One region of the Pseudomonas germanica genome, then DNA from elsewhere that is predicted to be linked to it. Evidence: predicted binding sites of a transcription regulator. Region 1 holds the regulator's gene; each other region holds the start of a gene.
What was found. The regulator sigma-54, encoded in region 1, starts transcription at its own class of promoters, with help from an activator protein. The targets are predictions, from matches to a motif close to ANTGGCATNNANNTTGCTNT.
Positions count from the first base shown of each region.

Region 2: flgB (flagellar basal body rod protein FlgB) is a predicted target of sigma-54. The motif match lies at 3,882-3,901, and genes of this name have one in related genera.
Region 3: J0G10_RS10305 (CmpA/NrtA family ABC transporter substrate-binding protein) is a predicted target of sigma-54. The motif match lies at 3,847-3,866, and genes of this name have one in related genera.

Region 1 is NZ_CP071586.1:1,284,059-1,289,560, forward strand. It holds gene rapZ (RNase adapter RapZ) at 1-646, opposite strand, end outside; gene ptsN (PTS IIA-like nitrogen regulatory protein PtsN) at 649-1,113, opposite strand; gene hpf (ribosome hibernation-promoting factor, HPF/YfiA family) at 1,125-1,433, opposite strand; gene J0G10_RS05520 (RNA polymerase factor sigma-54) at 1,507-3,000, opposite strand; gene lptB (LPS export ABC transporter ATP-binding protein) at 3,188-3,913, opposite strand; gene lptA (lipopolysaccharide transport periplasmic protein LptA) at 3,913-4,458, opposite strand; gene lptC (LPS export ABC transporter periplasmic protein LptC) at 4,445-5,017, opposite strand; gene J0G10_RS05540 (KdsC family phosphatase) at 5,026-5,502, opposite strand, start outside.
Region 2 is NZ_CP071586.1:5,284,413-5,289,914, forward strand. It holds gene J0G10_RS23385 (ribonucleoside-diphosphate reductase subunit alpha) at 1-531, shown strand, start outside; gene flgE (flagellar hook protein FlgE) at 899-2,215, opposite strand; gene flgD (flagellar hook assembly protein FlgD) at 2,246-2,971, opposite strand; gene flgC (flagellar basal body rod protein FlgC) at 2,987-3,430, opposite strand; gene flgB (flagellar basal body rod protein FlgB) at 3,434-3,841, opposite strand; gene cheR (protein-glutamate O-methyltransferase CheR) at 4,217-5,044, opposite strand; gene J0G10_RS23415 (chemotaxis protein CheV) at 5,091-5,502, opposite strand, start outside.
Region 3 is NZ_CP071586.1:2,320,667-2,326,168, reverse strand. It holds gene rlmKL (bifunctional 23S rRNA (guanine(2069)-N(7))-methyltransferase RlmK/23S rRNA (guanine(2445)-N(2))-methyltransferase RlmL) at 1-1,733, opposite strand, end outside; gene rmf (ribosome modulation factor) at 2,266-2,481, shown strand; gene J0G10_RS10310 (quinone-dependent dihydroorotate dehydrogenase) at 2,736-3,758, opposite strand; gene J0G10_RS10305 (CmpA/NrtA family ABC transporter substrate-binding protein) at 3,981-5,192, shown strand; gene J0G10_RS10300 (ANTAR domain-containing response regulator) at 5,208-5,502, shown strand, end outside.

The DNA.
Region 1 (5,502 bases):
CCGCCAGGTATTCAGCCACCGGCGCATCGAGACCCGATTGCGCGCGCAGTTCCGGCTTCCAGTACGGATTGGGCAGGCAGCGCACATCGAACACCAGATCCGCATCCACCGGCATGCCGCGCTTGAAGCCGAAGGACTCGACCAGAAATGCGGTCCCCGGCTCCGGTTGGTTCAGCAGACGCAGCTTGATGGAGTCGCGCAACTGGTACAGGTTCAGATTGGTGGTGTTGATCTTCAGGTCGGCGAGGTCGGCAATCGGGCCGAGCAGGGCGGTTTCATCCTGGATCGCCTCGGCCAGTGAGCGGTTGGCGTTGCTCAGCGGGTGACGACGGCGGGTTTCGGAGAAACGCTTGAGCAGGGTTTCTTCGTCGGCGTCCAGATACAGGACGTCGCATTGGATGTGTTTGGCCCGGACATCTTCAAGCAGTTCGGGAAAGCGTGTCAGGTGGCTCGGCAGGTTGCGCGCATCGATGGACACGGCTACCAGCGGCTGCGCCAGTTCCGTGTGAATCAGCGCGCGTTCGGCCAGTTCCGGCAGCAAACCTGCGGGCAGGTTGTCGATGCAGTAATAGCCGTTGTCCTCAAGGACATCCAGAGCCGTACTTTTACCCGAGCCGGAACGGCCGCTGACGATGATCAAGCGCATGATTAGTGCCCGTTCTGCTCGTCCAGGACAACCTGATACAAGGCTTCATTGCTTGGAGCGCTGCGCAGTTTTTCACGCACTTCCTTGCGATCGAGCATGCTTGCGATCTGGCGCAGCAGCTCCAGGTGCGCATCGGTGGCAGCCTCCGGGACCAGCAAAACAAACAGCAGGTCAACCGGTGCGCCGTCAATGGCGTCGAAATCAATCGGAGCATCAAGGTGCATCAGCGCACTGATCGGTGCAGTGCAACCCTTGAGGCGGCAATGGGGAATGGCGATGCCGTTACCAAAACCGGTGGAACCGAGTTTTTCACGGGCAATCAACGCCTCGAAGACATCTTGCATCTCCAGATCCGCCACTTCGCGGGCGATCAGGTTGGCAATTTGTTCGAGGGCTTTCTTTTTACTGCCGCCCGGCACGTTCACGAGGGAACGGCCGGGGGTCAGGATACTTTCAAGTCGGATCATGGGGTGGGGGGTTATCGACCGGTAGCGCCCTGGAGCAGGCTCTGGGTCTTTTCCTTATGCTTTTTGAGTTGTTTATCCAGCTTGTCGGTCAAGGCGTCGATCGCCGCGTACATATCGGTATGTTCCGCGTTGGCGACCACTTCGCTGCCGGGTATATGCAAGGTGGCTTCGATTTTCTGCTTCAGCTTTTCGACGCACATCGTGACTTGCACGTTGGTGATCTTGTCGAAATGGCGCTCCAGTCGTTGGAGTTTTTCCTCGATGTAGGAACGCAGAGGTTGGGTCACTTCCAGTTGGTGTCCACTGATGTTGACTTGCATACAGCTTCTCCTTCGTTGCCAGTGCATAAAGCGGCAGGCCGGATAGCCTGCCACTGGAACGCTGTAACGTGGCTTACATCAACCGCTTGCGTTCGCTCGAAGGCGCGATCCCGAGGGATTCGCGGTACTTGGCGACGGTGCGGCGAGCCACCTGAATGCCTTGTGCCTCCAGTAAACCAGCGATCTTGCTGTCACTCAACGGCTTTTTCTGATTTTCCGCGGCAACCAGTTTTTTGATGATCGCGCGGATCGCCGTGGACGAGCATTCGCCGCCTTCGGAGGTGCTGACGTGGCTGGAGAAAAAATATTTCAGTTCATAAATACCGCGCGGGGTATGCATGAATTTCTGTGTGGTCACCCGGGAAATGGTCGATTCGTGCATGCCGACCGCTTCAGCGATGTCGTGCAGAACCAACGGCTTCATGGCTTCGTCGCCGTACTCCAGAAAACCGCGTTGATGCTCGACGATCTGGGTCGCTACTTTCATCAGGGTTTCGTTGCGGCTCTGCAGGCTCTTGATGAACCAGCGGGCTTCCTGCAACTGATTGCGCATGAAGGTGTTGTCGGCGCTGGTGTCGGCGCGACGGACGAAACCGGCGTACTGGGCGTTGACGCGCAGGCGCGGTACCGATTCCTGATTCAGCTCGACCAGCCAGCGCTCGTTGTCCTTGCGCACGATGACGTCAGGGACAACGTATTCGGCTTCAGTGGATTCGATTTGCGAGCCAGGGCGCGGATTGAGGCTTTGCACCAGTTCGATGACCTGGCGCAGCTCGTCTTCCTTGAGCTTCATGCGCCGCATCAACTGGCTGTAGTCGCGACTGCCGAGCAGGTCGATGTAATCGCTGACCAGACGTTTCGCTTCCGCCAGCCACGGCGTCTTGGCGGGTAGCTGACGCAATTGCAGCAGCAGGCATTCGCCAAGGTTGCGCGCGCCGATACCGGCCGGTTCGAATTGCTGGATGCGGTGCAGGACGGCTTCGATTTCATCGAGTTCGATGTCGAGTTCCGGATCGAACGCCTCGAGGATTTCCTCGAGGGTTTCGTCCAGGTAGCCCTGATTGTTGATGCAATCGATCAGGGTCACGGCGATCAGGCGATCGGTGTCGGACATCGGTGCCAGGTTCAGTTGCCACAGCAGGTGGCTTTGCAGGCTCTCGCCGGCGGACGTGCGGGTGGTGAAGTCCCATTCGTCGTCATCGCTGCTGGGCAGGCTGCTGGCGCTGGTCTGGTAGACGTCTTCCCAGGCGGTGTCGACCGGAAGTTCGTTGGGGATACGCTCGCTCCAGTCACCTTCCTCCAGGTTGTCCACCGTGGGCGCGGTTTCCTGATACGAGGGTTCCTGGATCTCGGTGTTGGGCTTCTGTTCGGCGTTGTCGGCCATGGGATCGGAATTGTCGAAGTCGTCGCCTTCTTCCTGGCGTTCGAGCATCGGATTGGATTCCAGAGCCTCCTGGATTTCCTGTTGCAGATCCAGGGTCGACAATTGGAGCAGGCGGATGGCCTGTTGCAGCTGCGGTGTCATCGTCAGCTGCTGGCCCATTCTCAAGACTAGCGATGGTTTCATGGCAGGGGCTTAACACCTTATTCGCCGGCGCTATGCGCCATCCACTACAGGGCGCCGGGGCGCCAAACTTAAGCAAATTATATGCCTGAAACTGAAGTGTTTGCCTAGAGCGCTGTAACAATTAAAGCGTATTAATTCCTGCTTGAATCGATACAGCGCCCGGGCGGCGCACCGGGCACTGTTACGCTTACAAGCGGAACTCGTGGCCCAGATACACTTCCTTGACCAGATCGTTGGCCAGGATGGTTTCTGCATCGCCTTCGGCGATCAGTTGACCATCGTTGACGATGTAAGCGGTTTCGCAGATGTCCAGCGTCTCACGGACGTTGTGGTCGGTGATCAATACACCGATGCCCTTGGCCTTGAGGTGGTGGATGATCTGCTTGATGTCGCCGACCGAGATCGGATCGACACCGGCGAACGGTTCGTCGAGCAGGATGAATTTCGGTGCCGTTGCCAATGCACGAGCGATTTCCACCCGGCGACGTTCACCACCGGACAGGCTCATGCCAAGGTTGTCGCGGATGTGGCTAATGTGGAATTCCTGCAGCAGGCTTTCCAGCTCCTTGCGACGGCCGGCCTTGTCGAGCTCCTGACGGGTCTCGAGGATGGCCATGATGTTGTCGGCCACCGACAGTTTGCGGAAGATCGACGCCTCTTGCGGCAGATAGCCAATACCGGCCTTGGCGCGACCGTGCATCGGCTGGTGGCTGACGTCCAGATCGTCGATCAGCACGCGACCCTGATCGGCCTGTACCAGGCCGACGATCATGTAGAAACACGTGGTCTTGCCGGCGCCGTTCGGGCCGAGCAGGCCGACGATCTGGCCGCTGTCGATCGACAGGCTGACGTCACGCACGACCTGGCGGCTTTTATAGGCCTTGGCCAGGTGCTGAGCTTTCAGAGTTGCCATTACTGGGTTTTCTCGTCGGTTTTCTTCTTCGGCTGGATCACCATGTCGATGCGCGGACGCGCCTCGGTGACCTTGCTGCCGGTAGCACGACCAGCGCTGGCCAGTTTCTTCACGGTGTCGTAGACGATTTTCTCGCCCTGAGTGACGTTGCCGTCTTTGTCGACGACCTTGGCCTTATCGATCAGCACGACGCGGTTTTGCTGGGCGTGGTATTGAATCGTCACGCCGTAGCCTTGAACCGGTTTGGTGTCGCCCTGGGTTTGCAGCTGCTCGAAATAAGCCAGGTTGCCCACGGAGGTCACTACGTCGATATCTCCATTCGGGGCGCGAGTCATGGTGACGGTGTTGCCTTTAACGATCATCGAACCTTGGGTGATGATCACATCACCTTTATAGGTGGCGATGCCGTTCTTGTCGTCCAGTTGGGCGTCGTCGGCCTGAATGCGGATAGGTTGCTGCTGATCGTTCGGCAGAGCCCAGGCGCTCACGCTTCCCAGTGCTGCGCCCAGACTGAGCAAAATAGGGAGGGTTTTAACGAGCCTCATACTGTCCTCTTACGTTCGATAGCAGGTGTATCCTGCTTTCCTTCAGGTACGCTTTCATTCCAACGCCAGTCGATACACCGCCAGCGCCGTCGATTCTAACGGGTTGCTCGGTCTGCGCATATTCCTGCTGCGGGAACACGGTCATGCGAGTGGAAGTGATCAGGATGTCACGCTTCTTTTCATCGGTGCGCGCAACGCGTACCGAATCGATCAGTTCGACTTCGGTGCCGCCTGAGTTCACTTCACCGCGCTCACTGGTCACGTGCCACGGGAATTCTGTTCCGCGATACATGTTCAGGTCGGGTTTGGTCACGAGCGTGACGTCGGTTGCCTTAACGTGCTCGGCTTTTTCGGACGTCATTTCATACTGCACCTTGCCATCCGGCAGGTATTGCAGGGTATGCGTGTTGGTTGCATACCAGTCGATAGGCGTTTCAACCGAGGTGACCGGTGGTTTGTCGAGAAAGCGTTCCGGGCTGATATTCCAATAGCCGACCGCTGCGAAAATCGCAGCGATGCAGCCAAACAGCAGGAAGTTACGAAATTTTTTGCTGAACATGGTTTGGCTCACAGGTACGCGGCGTTGGCCGCATCGAGGCGGCCCTGGGCGCGCAGGATCAATTCGCAGAATTCGCGGGCGGCGCCTTCGCCACCACGGGCCCGGGTTACGCCATGGGCGTGTTCGCGGACGAAATCGGCGGCGTTGGCTACGGCCATGCCCAGACCAACACGGCGAATCACCGGAAGGTCGGGCAGATCGTCACCGAGGTAGGCGACTTCTTCATAGCTTAGGCCCAGTTGCGCAAGCAGGCCGTCGAGCACGACCAGTTTGTCTTCACGGCCCTGAAACAGGTGGGGAATCCCCAGGTTTTTCGCTCGACGTTCAACGACGGGTGTCTTGCGACCGCTGATGATAGCGGTCTGCACGCCGGCGTTCATCAGCATTTTGATGCCTTGACCGTCGAGGGTGTTGAAGGTCTTGAACTCGCTGCCGTCTTCAAGGAAGTACAGGCGACCGTCGGTGAGGACGCCGTCGACGTCGAA
Region 2 (5,502 bases), 2.7 Mb from region 1:
ACCTACCAGAACCTGTATGTGAAATCGAACCTGTCGGGCGAATTCACCGTGATCAACCCGTACCTGGTTCGCGACCTGAAAGCTCGCGGTCTGTGGGACTCGGTCATGATCAACGACCTGAAGTACTACGACGGTTCGGTTCAGCAGATCGAGCGCATCCCGCAAGAACTCAAAGAGCTCTACGCGACCGCGTTCGAAGTGGACACCAAGTGGATCGTTGACGCGGCCAGCCGTCGTCAGAAGTGGATCGACCAGGCCCAGTCGCTGAACCTGTACATCGCCGGCGCATCGGGCAAGAAGCTCGACGTGACCTACCGCATGGCCTGGTACCGTGGCCTGAAAACCACTTACTACCTCCGTGCCCTGGCCGCGACCAGCACCGAGAAGTCGACCATCAACACCGGCAAGCTGAACGCTGTTTCCAGCGGCGGCAACCACGGCGACGATTCGGTTCTGGCAGCACCTGCCGGTCCTGCTCCAGTGCCAAAGGCTTGCGCGATCGACGAGCCGGATTGCGAAGCTTGCCAATAAGCTGAGCTGAATCAGGCGTTGCGAGACGCCTGATTCTTCCAGGCAAAATAAACCCCCCGACAGACTTCTGGTGTGTCGGGGGTTTTCTTTTGGGCGCCGTTTACCTTCGGCAGCGCTTACAGAAGTTGAGTACATCTGGCAGAGGCTGCCTGGCTCTCAGGTTGCCTTCGCGAGCAAGCTCGCTCCCACAGTGGGATTGGGAGTGTGCAATCGGAGATTGGTCGGAGTGAGTCGCTGTAAGAGCGAACCGCCAGCCGCAGCACCCGAAGCAACGGATATACACCCAATCAAAACAGCCCCCCCCAAAAAAAGCCCAACAAAAAAGCCCCTCAAAAGAGGGGCTTCCTTGCACAAGCAGATACCAGAATCAGGTCATCTGAATGATGGTCTGCATGATGGTGCTCTGAGTCGAGATGGTCTTGGCGTTCGCCTGATAGTTGCTCTGGCCCTTGATCAGGTCTACCAGCTCGTTGGTCAGGTTAACGTTCGACTCTTCCAGCGAGTTGGAAACCACCTCACCCAACGTACCGGTTTTAGGCGCATCGTAGCCCGGAATACCCGAAGCGAAAGTCTCCTTCCAACTAGTGCCGCCGACTGCCTGCAAGCCTTGTTCGTTGGTGAAACTCGCCAGTGCGACCTGGCCAATGGCCTTGCTCTGGTTGTTGCTGAAGTTGGCGAACAGCGTACCGGTACCGTCGATGGTCAGGTTGGTGATCTGGCCAGTGGCGTAACCATCCTGCGTCGGGATCGAACGCGCAGTGTCCGCGTTGTACTGGGTGGTCTGAGCCATCGAAATGGTGATACCTGCCGGGTTCGCGGCCGCACCATTAGCCTTGAACGTACCATTGACGACATTACCCGGCACCCAACCCGTGAGCTTCAGGTCACTGCTGATCACCGGACCAGGCAGGGTGCTGACCTGCGTCAGCTTGCCAGCGGAGTCAAAGGTCATGGTGGAAGGCACCGGCGCAGTGACTTTTGGATCACTGCCCGTTGCATCCGGGTTACGACCGTCCACCAGGGTATAGACCTTCCAGGTGTTGGCACCGGTTTTCACCACGTACTGATCCATGGGGTGCATGTTGCCCTGGCTGTCATAGATCGGCGTGCTGAACGATTTGGTGTAGGTCGCGAGGTTGCTCGGATCGAACTTGCCGGCGGCCACTGTGTCGTCGATCACTGGCGCAGTCGAGTTCAGGTTGATGGTCGAGGTCACCAGCGAGGTGGACTTAGGCGCCAGGTTTGAAGTGTCGATCTTGAGGTCGGTCAACACACCATTGACGATCTTACCGTTGGCATCCACACCATAACCTTGCAGACGCGAGGTGTAGTCGGTGTTGGTGATGTAACCGGCGTTGTCGACCTTGAACGTACCGGCACGGGTGTAGGACACCGAGCCATTGTTGCTCATGGTGAAGAAACCGGAACCGTTGATGCCCATGTCCAACACGTTGCCGGTGTTGTTGATGTCACCTTGGGTGAACTGCTGGGAAACGTTGGCCAGACGCACACCATTGCCGATCACTTTGCTGCCGCTGCCCAGGCGAGTCGACGAGTAAACGTCTTCGAATTCTGCACGGGACGATTTGAAACCGGCGGTCGCGACGTTGGCGATGTTGTTGCCGGTCACGTCCAGTTGTTTGTTGGCTGCATAGAGACCGCTAAGGCCGATATTGAAAGACATATTCCACTCCTTTGTGCCGGTTAGTCGGCTCTATATACCAATGGTTTGTACTTTGGACAGGGCAACGGTGCCCTTGCCAGACAGGTTGAGCATCAGCTCGCCGCCGGTCTGGCTGATCGTCACGCTGGTGACGGTGGCCGGCAGGTAGGTCGCCATGTCGGTCGATGTGCCATTGATCGATGCGTTGGCCTTGACGGTATAGGTACCGGTCTTGACCAGATTGCCGTCCTTGTCCTTGCCGTCCCAGGTGAAGCTCGCGCTGCCTGCGGCGCGACTGCCCAGATCGATGGTGCGAACCACCGTGCCGCTGCTGTCGGTGATGCTGACGGTGCCGCCGGCAATCGACGACGGAACGGTGACCGAGCCGGTCATGCCTTTGCTCGGATCGTCGAGCTGAACCGAGTTGGTCTGCACGATCACATTGCGGCCCACCAGCGACGAAGCCTGCAACGCCTGCGAGGAGTTGTAGTTGCCGGCCAGCGAGCTGACAGTGCTGTTGAGGGTGGTGATCCCCTCAAGGCTGCTGAACTGTGCCAACTGCGCAACGAAGGCACTGTTGTCCTGCGGATCAAGCGGGTTCTGGTTTTTCAGCTGGGTGACCAGCAATTGCAGGAACGCATCCTTGCCCAGTGCCTGGCCGCCGGTGGCGCTGTTGGTCGCCGAAGCAATGCCACCGGTGGTCGAACTGGTCTTTTTCGACGAGTTCGCCAGGATGTCATTCATGCTCAGGCTGCTGGTGGTATCGGAAACACTCATGGCAGTCGCCCCTTATTACTGACCGAGGGTCAGTACCTTCTGCATCATGGTTTTGGCGGTGTTCATCATTTCGGCGTTGGTCTGGAACGAGCGGCTCGCGGAAATCATGTCAGCCATTTCTTCCACCACGTTGACGTTCGGGTAGTAGACGTAGCCTTTGGCGTCGGCCGCCGGATGGTTCGGCTCGTAGCGCGCTTCGAGGTTGCTCTGGTCTTCGACCACACCGAGCACCTGTACGCCCTGACCGGCCGCGTCCTGGCTCTGGAACAGTGAATTGCTGCCGCTGTTCTGGCCGCCCTGGAACATGGTGGCGAACACCGGGTGACGGGCGCGATAGGTCTGGTCGATGCTCGACGAGACGGTTTCGGCGTTGGCGATGTTCGACGCCACGGTGTTCAGACGCGTGGTTTGTGCGCTCATGCCGCTGCCGGCAATGTTGAAAACGCTGGACAGGGACATGGATTACTCTCCGCGCAGGGCTGACACCAGCCCTTTGAATTTGCTGTTGAGCAGGGTGAAGCTGGCCTGGAAGCCGACGGCGTTTTCCGCGTAGTTCGACTGTTCCAGTTGAGCGTCCACGGTGTTCTGGTCGATCGACGGTTGCATCGGCGTGCGATACATCAGCGATTCGTCGCCATTGCCCAGGCCTTCAGCTTCGATGTGACGGCTGTTGGTCATGTTCAGGGCGATGGTGCCGTTAGCGTTTTTCTGGGTCTGTGCTTCAAGCACTTTGGAGAAATCCAGATCCCGAGCCTTGTAGTTCGGGGTGTCGGCGTTGGCGATGTTGTTGGCCAGCACTTCGGCACGCTGGGCGCGGAAGCCCAATGCCTTTTCGTGAATGCCGAGCGCTTTATCGAAGCTGATGCTCATGTCGGGAACCTTCAGGTGACCGGTTTTTCGTAACTGAGCTTTAGCAAGCGCCGTGCCAAACGGCAAAACACCCATAAACCGGGGCTTTGCGGGGCATCGGCAAAGCGGCAATGCCAGAAAAGCGGCAACCGGTTTCCGCCGGATGCCGCTTTTCTGCCGCTTGCCGTCCTTGCCAGGTCAACGCAGATCCCCTGTGGGAGCGAGCCTGCTCGCGAAGGCGGCGTGTCAGTCGCCAATTGTTTTACTGACAGACCGCTTTCGCGAGCAGGCTCGCTCCCACAGGGGGGGGTGTGGTGTTCGTGGGAAATAAAATAATTGGGGCATAAAAAAACGGGAGGCCTTAAGGCTTCCCGTTTTTTTGTATTACCGCTGCAATCATTTAGCCTGGTAAATAATCCCCGGGCTGCACTGCACCATCTGGTAATGATCCGGCAAACCGTTCAACGCTTCGGAAGCGCCAAGGAACAGATAACCGCCCGGCTTCAACGTGCTGTGAATGCGCAACAGGATGTCTTTCTTCACTTCGGCAGAGAAGTAGATCAACACGTTGCGGCAGAACACGATGTCGAACTTGCCCAGCGCGGCATAGCTGTCGAGCAGGTTGAACGAACGGAACTCTACCCGGTTCTTGATCGGCGCCTTGATCACCCAGCGGCCCGGCCCTTTCGGGTCGAAGTAACGCTGCAGGCGTTCCGGCGACAAACCACGACCGATGGCCAGACTGTCGTACTCGCCGGTCTTGCAGTTGGTCAGCATAAGGCCGGACAGATCAGTGGCAACAATCTGCACGCCCATCTTCAGTTGACCAAGGTTGGTCCGCTCGAACTCGTCGATCGACATCGACAGCGAGTACGGTTCCTGGCCCGACGAGCACGCCGCTGACCAGATCCGCAAGCGCTGGTTGGGGCTGGCCTTGATCGCTTCAGGCAGCACCTTGTTCTTCAAGACTTCAAACGGATAGGTGTCACGAAACCACAGGGTTTCGTTGGTCGTCATGGCATCGACCACCTGCTCGCGCAAACCGCTGCGCGGCTGGGTCTGGATGCGCTGAACCAGCTCACCCAGGGATTTGATGCCTTGCTGCTCCATCAGTTTGTTGAGACGGCTCGAGACCAGGTACTGCTTGTTTTCACCGAGCAGAATGCCACAGGCTTTTTCCAGGAAGACCCGGAACTGTTCGAAATCCAAATTACCCGTAGACAATGATGCCGCCTCTTAAATCGTGTTGACCGCCAGGAGCAAAACGCTCCTAGCTGATATCTGCTGCTTTGATCCGGTCGACTACCCGGGATGCGAGGTCATCAGGACGGAATTTGGCCAAAAAGTCATCTGCACCGACTTTCTTGACCATCGCCTGGTTGAATACCCCCGACAACGAAGTATGCAGGATGATATGAAGCTTTTGCATGCGTGCGTCGCCGCGGATTTCCGCCGTCAGGGTGTACCCGTCCATCTCCGGCATCTCGATGTCGGAAATCATCATCAGGAACTCTTCTTCCGGCTTCTTGCCCTCATCGACCAGCTTGCGCAGGTAATCCAGCGCCTGTTTGCCGTCGTTCAGCGCCACCACTTCGACCCCGATTGTCTGCAGACAACGCGTGACCTGCTTGCGCGCCACCGACGAGTCATCGACCGTCAAGACACGCAATGACAGTGCCTTG
Region 3 (5,502 bases), 1.0 Mb from region 1:
CCCGTGTCGAGGTAGTCGGTGAGGTTGACCAGCAACTTCACGCCGCCCTCGCTGACTTCATTGAACTTGCCCTGTGCAGCCTGACGCTCGTACTGCTTGGTGCCGCTCTGGCGTTCGCGGCGTTTGACCACCACGCGGCTCTTGTCGACGTTCAGCGCCTGCGGAATGGCGGCCAAGGCGTCGAACATGCGCGCCGAGGCTTTTTCCGGATCGATGGACTTCGGTGCGGCGTATTCCTGGACGTGCACCCAATCGTGGTACAGGTCGATGGCCATCGCGTACTCAGGCATGTCGGCATCGTAGACGCGGTAGCAATCGATGCCTTCGCGCTTGACCCACTTGCCCATGGCCTTGAGGTTCTTTTGCAGGCGGTTCGCAAACATCTGCCCGCCTTCGCTCAAGCGCGGTTGCTCGATCACCGGTGCCGGAGCTGGCGTTGGCTTGATCGGGTTACCGTTCTTGTTGAACTTGCGTTCTTGCGGCTCGTCCGGGGTCTGATCGTAAGCCGCTTGCTCACGCTCGGCCTGACGCTGTTCCGGGGTACGACGCTCGCCGGTGACGAACTGATCCGGCAGCACTTTGATCAACAGCAGTTTGCACGGCAGCGCGCCGTTCCAGAACGAATACTGTTTGTGGCTGCGAATGCCCATGCGCTTGCCCAGATCCGGCGCGCCGGTGAACACCGCCGCTTCCCAGTTCAGGCAAGCCTGACGCAGACGCTCGCCGAGGTTCTGGTAGAGATACAGCAGGCTGGCTTCATCACCCAGACGCTCGCCGTACGGTGGGTTGCAGATGACCAAACCTTTCTGGTTCTGATCCGGACGCGGCTCGAAGGTCGCGACTTCGCCCTGGTAGATCTTGATCCACTCGCTCAGGCCAGCACGCTCAACGTTGTTGCGGCCTGGCTGAATCAGACGTGGGTCAGCTTCATAACCACGAATCCACAGCGGTGGCTTGGCCAGACCGGCAGCGGCACGCTCAACGGCTTCTTCATGGAGTTTTTTCCACAGCGCCGGCACGTGACCGAGCCATGCGGTGAAGCCCCACTGCTCACGGCGCAGGTTCGGCGCCATATCAGCGGCGATCATGCCGGCTTCGACGAGGAACGTACCGACACCGCACATCGGGTCAGCCAGCGCGCCGCCTTCAGCGGCAATGCGCGGCCAGCCGGAACGGATCAGGATCGCCGCCGCGAGGTTTTCCTTCAGCGGTGCAGCGCCCTGCTGCAAGCGATAGCCGCGCTGGTGCAGGCTGTGGCCGGACAGGTCGAGGGAGAGAATCGCTTCGCCGCGATCCAGACGCAGGTGAATGCGCAGGTCCGGGTTGAGCTTGTCGATCGACGGACGGTCGCCCTGCGGCGTACGCAGTTTGTCGACGATGGCGTCTTTGACTTTCAGGGCACCGAAGTGGGTGTTGTCGATGCCTGAGCCGTGGCCGCTGAATTCAACGGCCAGGGTGCCGTCGCTGAGCATGTGATCCTGCCACTCGATGTCGAGCACACCGTGGTACAGGTCTTCAGCGTCTTTCATCGGGAAACGCTTGAGTACCAGCAACACGCGGTTGGCCAGACGCGACCAGAGGCACAGGCGATAAGCGGTTTCCATGGTCGCCATGCCACGCACGGCGGAAGTGTGCTCGCGCGCTTCTTCAAGGCCAAGCCCGACGGCTTCCTCGATGAGCAGGCCTTCGAGACCTTTAGGGCAAGTGAGGAAGAGTTCGAAACGGTCGGACATGGTATTTCCAGAGCCTTTGGCTAGTGAATCGGCAACGCATTGCCGATCCGGTTTTCAATCAGGCGCTTTTCTAAAAGAACGCCCGCGTGGCACGAAGGTGTGCCGTTCCATCCCCGCTGCTCGGGTTAAAAGAGCTTAGATGCCGGGACAGATAAAAAAGTTGATGAAACAAAAAGTCTTAAAGCGACCCTTCGTCGCTTTATACCCCAGCGCAAACGTGGGTCATTCTCACTAAAGAATTAACCCCATCATCCAGCGCGGGGCCGATCATACCGGGGTTTGCTGAAAAACCGTGCATGAAACCCGTCGTTACTTATGGCTGTAGCACCAATTTCGTTACGTCCTTATGACAAAACGATCATTCCCTCGGTGTGACTCATTGGTTAGAACTGAACACAGGTTGACGTCGCAACGGCGTCAACACCTTGGCTCGCCACGCCGGCAGCGAGCCGCACCATGGCAGGTTTTTTCTGCCAGACCTCGGTTGAGGTCAACGCGATACAAAACAGTCAACAAGTGAGGGAAACACCCTATGAGAAGACTTAAGCGTGATCCGTTGGAAAGAGCATTTTTGCGCGGATATCAATATGGCGTTGGTGGCAAATCCCGTGAGCTTTGCCCATTTACTCTACCGTCGGTACGCCAAGCCTGGATTAACGGCTGGCGAGAAGGACGCGGCGACAACTGGGACGGTATGACCGGCACTGCGGGAATCCACAGACTCAACGAACTTCACGCCGTCGGCTGACACAGGGCATTAATTCCGACACGACAATCTGAATTTGTAACGACTTACCATGCACGTCCTTCCCGGACGGCGGGCTGCGGCCCAGGGGCTCCTTCGAGGAGCCCTTTTTTATGCCTGTCTGGCTGACACACATCTCGTGTAGGAGCTGCCGAAGGCTCGGGCCGCGTTCGGACGATCTTTTGATCTTGATCTTAAAAACAGGATCAAGAGATCGCAGCCTGCGGCAGCTCCTACATTGACCGGGTCAGCCTGGGTTATGTGCGCAGGGCGGCGATCGCGTCTACCGATTCACGAATCAGCGCCGGGCCTTTATAGATGAAGCCGGAGTAGATCTGCACCAGGCTCGCACCGGCCAGAATCTTCTCGGCAGCATGCTTGCCTTCGGTAATCCCGCCAGCCGCAATGATCGGCAACCGCCCAGCCAGCTCACCGGCCAGCACCTTCACAGTATTCGTGCTCTTCTCCCGGACCGGCGCGCCCGACAGACCGCCCGCCTCGTCGCCATGCTCCATGCCTTCAACGCCAACACGGCTCAGGGTGGTGTTGGTCGCGATCACTGCGTCCATGCCGGTTTCGATCAGCGCTTGAGCAACCTGCGCGGTTTCTTCATCGGTCATGTCCGGCGCGATCTTGATCGCCAGCGGCACATGCTTGCCATGACGCAGGGCCAGTTCAGCGCGACGCGTGGCCAGATCGGCGAGCAATTGCTTGAGCGAATCGCCGAACTGCAAGCTGCGCAGGCCAGGGGTGTTTGGCGAACTGACGTTGACCGTCACGTAGCTGGCGTGGGCGTAAACCTTGTCCAGGCAGATCAGATAATCATCGACCGCACGCTCGACCGGGGTATCGAAGTTCTTGCCGATATTGATGCCCAGCACGCCTTTGTACTTAGCCGCCGCCACACGCGCCAACAGGTTATCGACACCGAGGTTGTTGAAACCCATGCGGTTGATGATTGCCTCGGCTTCCGGCAATCGGAAGATCCGTGGTTTCGGGTTGCCCGGCTGCGGGCGTGGGGTCACGGTGCCGATTTCAACAAAACCGAAACCCAGTTGCGCGAAGCCATCGATGGCCGCGCCGTTCTTGTCCAGACCGGCCGCCAGCCCCACCGGGTTTGGGAATTCGAGGCCCATGACCGTCACCGGCTTCTTCGCCGGCGCCTTGCACAGCAAGCCGTTTAAGCCCAAACGCCCACCCGCGCCGATCAGATCCAGCGACAGATCGTGGGAGGTTTCCGGGGAAAGTTTGAACAACAGCTGACGGGCCAGGGTGTACATGGGCGGCGATGACTCGGGCGGCGAAAAGAGGCGGCGATTATAGCCGGGCATCGACCTGCGGCGCGAGGCGCACGCGCAAATCACTGGCACTGGCATATGCCTTGCACCCTCCAGGCTATCAGTGCGCAGGCCAATGACGGCAGGCGGGCAAGGACAATGGCGTCGTCCCGGGTTTTGCCTGCGCAAAGTCCGCGGCGGCGCTTTTTTTTCGAGGTACGTTGGATGAATGAACCTTCGGTAGGGCCACTGGCCTGGGTCAATGGCAGCGATGCCCCGGAAAAAAGCGCGATCAACCTCGGCTTCATGGCCCTGAGCGATTGCGCGTCGGTGGTGGTCGCAGCCACACAGGGCTTCGCCCAGCCTTACGGATTGACGCTGAACCTCAAGCGCCAGACATCCTGGGCCAATTTGCGCGACAAACTGGTCAGCGGTGAACTGGACGCCGCGCACAGTCTGTATGGGCTGATCTACGCCGTGCACCTGGGCATCGGCGGTATCGCCCCGACCGATATGGCCGTGTTGATGGGCCTGAATCAGAACGGCCAGAGCCTCAACCTCTCCCACGGTCTGCAAAACCTTGGCGTGAGCAGTCCTGAAGCGCTGGACCGCCACGTGCACCAAAGCCGCGCAAAACTGACTTTCGCGCAGACCTTCCCCACGGGCACGCACGCGATGTGGCTGTATTACTGGCTGGCGAGTCAGGGCATTCATCCACTTCAGGATGTCGACAGCGTGGTGGTGCCGCCGCCACAAATGGTCGCGCACCTGCAAGCCGGGCGTATCGACGGTTTTTGTGTCGGCGAGCCTTGGGCCGCCAGCGCGGTGCAGCAGGATCTTGGTTTCACCCTGGCCACCAGCCAGACCATCTGGCCCGATCACCCGGAAAAAGTCCTTGGCTGCACTCGCGAATTTGTCGAGCAGTATCCGAACACCGCACGGGCGTTGGTGATGGCGATCCTTGAAGCCAGCCGCTTCATCGAAGAAAGCCCGGAAAACCGCCGCAGCACCGCGCAGTTGCTTAGCGCGCCGGAATATCTCGATGCGCCAGTGGCGTGCATCGAACCGCGTTTTCTCGGTGACTATGCCGATGGTCTCGGCAATCGCTGGCAGGATCCGCACGCGCTGCGCTTTCACGGTAACGGCGAAGTGAATCTGCCGTATCTGTCGGACGGCATGTGGTTCATGACCCAGTTCCGCCGCTGGGGCTTGCTGCGTGAGGATCCGGATTACCTCGCCGTCGCCCGCCAGGTTCAGCGGCTGGACGTCTACCGCGACGCCGCCACCGCTGTCGGCGTCGCCGCATGGGGCACCGACATGCGCAGCAGTCAGTTGCTCGACGGCAAGGTCTGGGACGGCAGTGACCCGGCCGCTTACGCGCGCAGTTTCAAGTTGCACGCGTTGAACGACGACGCCCCCCTTCTCGCCCGCCGCTGACAGGAGACCGCGAACATGTTGCGCATTCTGTTGATCAACGACACAGCGAAAAAAGTCGGTCGCCTGAAAGCTGCGTTGACCGAGGCCGGTTTCGAGGTGATCGACGAGTCCGGCCTGACCATCGACCTGCCCGCGCGCGTCGAAACGGTGCGCCCGGACGTGATCCTGATCGATACCGAGTCACCGAGCCGCGATGTCATGGAGCAAGTGGTGCTGGTCAGCCGCGACCAACCACGGCCGATCGTGATGTTTACCGACGAGCATGATCCGGGGGTGATGCGCCAGGCGATCAAGTCAGGGGTCAGTGCGT